Regions from separate parts of the Parageobacillus sp. VR-IP genome, predicted to be linked through region 1. Evidence: riboswitches for the same ligand, from Rfam matches in the RefSeq annotation. Region 1 holds a riboswitch; each other region holds the start of a gene.
The links. Region 1 has a riboswitch for S-adenosylmethionine ahead of HT574_RS03990 (hypothetical protein). Riboswitches for the same ligand answer to the same signal wherever they lie in the genome.
Positions count from the first base shown of each region.

Region 2: it holds a riboswitch for S-adenosylmethionine, as region 1 does, so the genes downstream of both, HT574_RS07880 (LLM class flavin-dependent oxidoreductase) here and HT574_RS03990 (hypothetical protein) in region 1, are expected to answer to the same signal.
Region 3: it holds a riboswitch for S-adenosylmethionine, as region 1 does, so the genes downstream of both, HT574_RS01000 (bifunctional homocysteine S-methyltransferase/methylenetetrahydrofolate reductase) here and HT574_RS03990 (hypothetical protein) in region 1, are expected to answer to the same signal.

Region 1 is NZ_JABVYQ010000001.1:759,127-761,390, forward strand. Features, by position in the region: gene opp4A (oligopeptide ABC transporter substrate-binding protein) at 1-896, shown strand, start outside; SAM riboswitch class I at 1,007-1,111, shown strand; gene HT574_RS03990 (hypothetical protein) at 1,189-1,521, shown strand; gene HT574_RS03995 (VOC family protein) at 1,550-1,933, shown strand; gene HT574_RS04000 (AbrB family transcriptional regulator) at 1,975-2,264, opposite strand, start outside.
Region 2 is NZ_JABVYQ010000002.1:486,934-489,197, reverse strand. Features, by position in the region: gene qoxC (cytochrome aa3 quinol oxidase subunit III) at 1-561, shown strand, start outside; gene qoxD (cytochrome aa3 quinol oxidase subunit IV) at 563-862, shown strand; SAM riboswitch class I at 988-1,091, shown strand; gene HT574_RS07880 (LLM class flavin-dependent oxidoreductase) at 1,159-2,220, shown strand; gene HT574_RS07875 (ATP-grasp domain-containing protein) at 2,222-2,264, shown strand, end outside.
Region 3 is NZ_JABVYQ010000001.1:178,269-180,532, reverse strand. Features, by position in the region: gene HT574_RS01010 (CvfB family protein) at 1-278, opposite strand, end outside; gene HT574_RS01005 (YajQ family cyclic di-GMP-binding protein) at 477-968, shown strand; SAM riboswitch class I at 1,238-1,341, shown strand; gene HT574_RS01000 (bifunctional homocysteine S-methyltransferase/methylenetetrahydrofolate reductase) at 1,418-2,264, shown strand, end outside.

The DNA of each region.
Region 1 (2,264 bases):
CGACAGATCAATATGTCAGCGCGAAAGGGACAAAAAACATTCAATTTGTTGGTAAAATTGATTTAGCTTACAATTACATTGGGTTTAAACTTGGCCATTGGGATGCGAAAAAGCAAGAAAACGTGATGGATAATCCGAAGTTCCAAAACAAAAAGCTTCGCCAGGCGATGGCGTATGCGATTAATAACAAGGAAGTGGCAGACAGACTATATCACGGCTTGCGCTTCCCGGCGACAACGTTAATTCCACCATCTTTCCCTGGATATCATGACAAAAACGCAAAAGGGTACACGTATGATCCAGAAAAGGCGAAAAAATTGCTGGATGAAGCCGGATATAAAGATGTCGACGGCGACGGCTTCCGTGAAGATCCAAACGGCAAGAAGTTTACGATTAACTTCCTGTCAATGAGCGGCGGGGATATTGCCGAACCGCTGGCGAAATTTTACATGCAATGCTGGAAAGACGTCGGTTTGAATGTGCAACTGGTTGATGGCCGCTTGGCGGAATTCAACTCGTTCTATGACATGGTTGAAAAAGATAACCCGAAAGTCGATGTGTTCGCCGCGGCATGGTACACAGGAACCGATGTGGACCCGTATGGATTATATGGCCGCAACGTCATGTTCAACTACTCTCGTTGGGTAAACGAGAAAAATGATGAATTATTAGAAAAAGGCCATTCCGAGCAAGCGTTTGATAAAGAATACCGCAAGAAAATTTACAACGAATGGCAAGCGTTAATGAATGAAGAAGTACCTGTCATCCCGACGCTGTACCGCTCAATTATTTATGCGGTAAACAATCGTGTGAAAAACTTTACGGTTGACCCTAGTTCGAAATTGACATGGAAAGACGTCGCTGTTACTTCGGAACAGCCGGAAGTAGCGCAATAATAAATCGGAAAGAAGGAGATTCCTTTGCTCTCCTTCTTTCCCTTGTAAAAAAACAAAAAATGATTGTCATCATTAAGATACCGTGGTAAGATAGAGGAAAATTACATACAGTCTTATCAAGAGTGGACGAGAGACCGGGCTCGATGACTCCACAGCAACCTGCGTTTTGCAAGGTGCTCCTACCCGCAAAGCGGTTTCGCTTTGGATGATAAGAGCGGCTGACCCCTTTCGCATCATTCATAGCGAAAGGGGTTTTTATGTACAAAACAAAGAAGGAGGTAGGGAATGTCGAGTGAGGGAAGAAGATTCGCTTCGCAGCTATATGGCGGCTCACTTAACGGCAACGTCGTTTGCTTCCCATGTCGCCCGTTGTGTCCAAAAACAGCTTTTGCAGTTTGACCGACAGGCAGCGATTCATTTTGATTGCAGCCAAAATGTTTTCCATCTATACGGATACACGCAAGGGAAGATGTTTTCGCTTCTTCTGACGCTTGCAGAAGTGGAAGAATGGAAAGCCGCTGGTCCTTATGCGCTTGACCGCTATATTTTTGGCCAACTGGCGGCAAAAGGAATTTCATTGGTACATATGACCCCATATTTGCGGGCCGTATTTTCGCAAGTTTAAAAAGGTGATAGAAAGGGAGAGAACAAAAATGGCAGTAAAAAAATTTGAACATGTCGGCATTCAAGTAAAAGACATCGAAGCATCGAAAAAATTTTATCAAGAGGTAGTCGGTTTGGAATTGCTAAGCGAAATGACCCATACAAACGGTTCGATGAAGCTGTCGTTTTTAGGATTGAATGGCTCGGTCATTGTCGAATTGATCGAGGGATATAATCCGAATTTGCCGACGGAAGGAAAAGTGCATCACGTCGCCTTTACCGTTGAAGGAATTGAACAAGAAAAAGAACGGCTGCAATCCATCGGAGTTTCGCTTGTATGGGAAGAAATTACGACGCTGCCAAACGGGGCAAAATATTTGTTTTTCCTTGGACCAGATGGAGAATGGATCGAATTTTACGAACCAGCCAAGTAAAAATGAACCGCTCTGTTTTAGCTTCGAACAGAGCGGTTTTTTCATGACGTTTCGGCGATATATGGGAATTTTCGAAATACCCATTTCAACACGTTCGGTACGACGATAATGACAAGAAGAAGGCGCATAAATTGTAAGGAGCTGACAATTGCGGGATCCCCTCCGACCGTTTGCGCCGTTAATACCATTTCCACAAGTCCGCCTGGGGCGAGGCTCAGCAGCGCAGTCGACAGCGGAAGATCCGTTAATTTCGCAAATACATAGCCACATCCGAACGATAGAGCAATTAATACCAGCGCAAGCAAGAAATACACCCAGCTAAATTTTCCGC
Region 2 (2,264 bases), on a different contig from region 1:
GAAGAAAGCCGTTTAAATATTTTAGGATTTTGGATTTTCCTTGGCGCCGAGGTCGCGTTGTTTGCGACCTTGTTCGCCACCTATCTTGTTTTATTCCAACGTACGGGAAGCGGCCCGACTGCGAAAGACTTATTTGAGGTAAAAGATGTTTTAATTGAAACGTTGCTTCTATTAACCAGCAGTTTTACGTGCGGCCTGGCTATTTTTGAAATGCGCCGCAATCGCCTTAGCGGTTTATTAACATGGCTGTTGGTGACGCTCCTTTTAGGTGCAGGGTTTATTACCTTTGAAATTCGCGAATTTATTCATTACGTCCATGAAGGAGCGACGATGCAAACAAGTGCGTTTCTCTCTAGCTTTTTCGTGCTTGTCGGAACGCACGGGGCGCACGTCAGCCTTGGAATTGGCTGGATGATTTTAATTATCATTCAGCTGCTCCAGCGCGGATTTACGCCGCGGACGGCAAGAAAAGTGTTTATCGTCAGCTTGTATTGGCATTTTCTTGACGTTGTATGGATTTTTATCTTTACATTAGTTTATTTGACCGGGATGGTGATCTAGGATGGGTGCAAACAATCACCATGAATCATTTCCTTGGAAACATGTCGTCGGTTTTGTTCTTTCGCTTGTGCTGACGTTCGCTGCGCTTTGGGTCGCGCTATCTTCGGGATTAACGGCGAAAGCGATTATTGGCGTCATCATCATTTTTGCTATCATTCAGGCAAGCTTGCAGCTATTTATGTTTATGCATATGACGGAAAGCGACAGCGGCAAAATTCAAACGATCAATATGGCATATAGCTTTTTTATCGCGGTGGTCGTTGTCGCTGGTTCGGTTTGGACGATGTCATTTGTGCTGTAATAAAACCCCTGGCTCTTTCCCTGCGAAAGAGCCGGGGTTTTTTATATTGACGCTGTAAATGACATTATGGTAGGATAAAATAAATCTGATAAAACAGATAAGAAAAGAAGGAGAAAATAAAATAAATAGTATCAAGAGCGGCAGAGGGAATGGCCCAATGAAGCCCGGCAGCCGCTGATATTGGTCAGAAAAGCGCTGATTCGCGCAGGCTGGTTCTGGAAGATAAGATGAAGCGCACCACTTCTTCTTATCGAAGAAGTTTTTTATTTTTATTATTAGGGGAGGAGAGGAGAAAGATGAGATATGGATTTTGGCTGCCGATTTTCGGAGGCTGGCTGCGCAACGTTGAGGATGAAAACATGCCGGCGACGTTTGAATATGCGAAAACGGTGGCGCAAAAAGGAGAGCAATGGGGATATAGCACAACATTAGTCGCGGAGCTGTATTTAAATGATATAAAAGGGCCGGAGAGGGATTCGCTGGAAGCATGGTCGACGGCGGCGGCACTGGCGGCGGTGACAGAAAAATTGGAAATTATGACGGCAGTCCGTCCCGGTTTTCATAATCCGGCCGTTACGGCGAAAATGGCGGCCAATATTGACCACATTAGCAACGGCCGCTTTACACTGAACGTTGTATCGGCATGGTGGGAGGAAGAAGCGCGTCAATATGGCGGCATTTTTACCGAACATGATGAGCGCTATGATCGCACGGAAGAATTCGTTCAAGTGTTAAAAGGAATGTGGACGAACGATGTATTTCATTTCCGGGGAAAATTTTATGAAGTAAAAGGAGCCCATTTAGCGCCGAAACCGGTGCAAAAGCCGTATCCGATTTTATACGCCGGCGGCGAGAGCGAACGGGGAAAACAAGCGATTGTCGAGCATTGCGATGCATATGTGATGCATGGCGGAACAGTAGAAGAAATCGCCCGCAAAGTTGCCGACATGAAACAACGCCGCGAACAGGCAGGAAAAGAGCCGTTTCGCTCGTTTGGCATGGCGGCGTTTGTCATTTGCCGCGACAGCGAGGAGGAGGCGCAGGCGGAATTAAAGCGCATTACCGACGTTAAATTATCGAGCGGCTATGCAGGATATCATGATTTCGTCAGCAAATCCCAGCTTGAACTGCAATTGAAATTGCAAGACTATTCTGTATCGAACAGGGGATTGCGTCCAAATCTAATTGGTACACCGAAACAAATCGCTGACCGCATTTTGGCATATGAAAATGCAGGGGTCGATTTATTGATATTGCAGTTTTCACCTCAGCTAGAGGAAATGGAGCGGTTTGCCAAACAAGTGATGCCGCTTGTCGAGGAACGCCGGAATCGGTTTGTGGCGAAAGGGGAAAAGTAAGATGAGCAAAATTTACATTATTCATGAAAATAGCGAATGGACTG
Region 3 (2,264 bases), 580 kb from region 1:
CCAATATCGACAAAAACGCCCAATTTCGGAACGACGTCCACCACTTCAACCCAGTCGTAGCAGTTGTTCGTGATTTTCGGCATTTTCATGGCGGCGCATAGCCGCCCGTCGTGGTCATGATATAAAAATACGGTTGCCTCGTCGCCCACCGCAAGCATGTCGTTCGCTTCACTTTTATGCAGCAGCACTTCCTCCATGCCGTTCGTTAAAACGTAGCCAAACGGCGTTTCCCGTTTTACCGTTAATGTCATGATTTCTCCAGGAATTAATCGTTTCATTGCAGCCTCTTCCTTTTGTCTATATTTTCACGCTTATTATTCCCCACTCCAATTGAAAGTTCCACGCAAAACGTCGTTTTTCCCTGCATCACAAGAACGCTGCTATCCGTGTTTGGTCCCCCACTCCTTTTCTTGTTGTGTCCCTTGCCACATTTTACTATAATGAAACTAAATAACGAAAAGTGCTGGAGGTTGTGTATGTCGAAAGAAAGTTCCTTTGATATTGTATCCAAAATCGACTTATCCGAAGTCACCAATGCGATCAACATCGCACTGAAAGAAATTAAAAACCGCTATGACTTTAAAGGCAGCAAAAGCGACATTTCCTTAGAAAAAGACGAACTCGTTCTCATTTCTGACGATGAATTTAAATTGGAACAGCTTAAAGACGTGCTGATCGGCAAGCTCATTAGACGAGGCGTGCCGACGAAAAACATTCAATACGGCAAAATTGAGCCAGCATCAGGCGGCACGGTGCGCCAGCGCGCCAAACTCGTGCAAGGCATCGACAAGGAAAATGCGAAAAAAATCAACACGATCATTAAAAACACCGGCCTGAAAGTGAAAAGCCAAGTACAGGATGATCAAATCCGCGTCAGCGGCAAAAGTAAAGACGATTTGCAAAAGGTCATCGCCGCAATTCGCGAAGCTGATCTGCCGATTGATGTGCAATTTGTCAACTATCGATAAAAAAGATGTTACGGCACTAAGTGCCCGTAACATTTTTTTATGCTCTTCCCCTCTATTTCCACATTTATAAATTCCAATCATTCACGTTCACTATAGTGAATGACACTGTTTTCATTAAATATCAAGTACTAATGCTTTTTCCATGTAAGGATGGGATATTTTCTTGAAAACGATTCCATTATATTGAATATTTTCAGAAAATGCTTTACATTATATATTAATATCAAAACTATATCGTTGAAACGTTTGGCTACAACTTCATAGCGAATTTCTTATCAAGAGAGGGGGAGGGACTGGCCCAGTGAACCCTCAGCAACCTGGCGGAAGCCAAGGTGCTAAATCCAGACAGGCGAAAACGCCTGGAAGATAAGAAGAGACGATACATAAAAAGTCTTCTTCTTATAGAAGGCTTTTTTCTTTTACCATTTTCATAGAACGGGGGAATGAGCGTGGGACTTTTGCAAGACTTAAAAGAACGCATCCTCATCGCCGATGGCGCGATGGGAACGCTATTATACTCGCACGGCGTCGACCGATGTTTTGAAGAACTAAATTTATCGAAGCCGGAAGACATCATTCATATTCATGAAGCATATATCGCCGCAGGCGCCGAGGTCATTCAAACGAATACATATGGCGCCAACTACGTCAAACTCGCCCGCTATGGACTCGAAGACGAGGTGCCGGCGATTAACCGCGCGGCGGTAAGGCTCGCCAAACAGGCGGCGGGAAATAAAGCCTACGTGCTTGGAACGATCGGAGGGTTGCGCAGCATCAATAAAAGCGCCGTTTCCATCGAAGAGGTAAAGCGGACGTTTCGCGAGCAATTGTTTGTGCTGTTAAATGAGGATGTCGACGGCTTGTTGCTCGAAACGTATTACGATTTAGAAGAATTAGAGACAGTGCTTGCGATCGCACGCAAAGAAACAGATAAGCCGATTATCGCGCACGTCTCCCTCCATGAAGTCGGCGTCTTGCAAGATGGCACTCCTCTTGCCGAAGCATTGGCGCGCCTAGAACAGTTGGGAGCCGATGTCGTCGGTCTAAACTGCCGTCTCGGCCCGTACCATATGATCCGCTCGCTGGAGGAAGTGCCGCTGCCAAACAGAGCGTTTCTTTCCGCGTATCCGAACGCAAGCCTGCCGGATTATCGCGATGGACGGCTTGTCTATGAAACAAACACGGATTATTTTAAAGAAACAGCGCTTGCCTTCCGTGAGCAAGGCGTGCGCCTGATTGGCGGGTGCTGCGGCACGACGCCGAAACATATCGAAGCGATGGCAAACGCCTTAACCG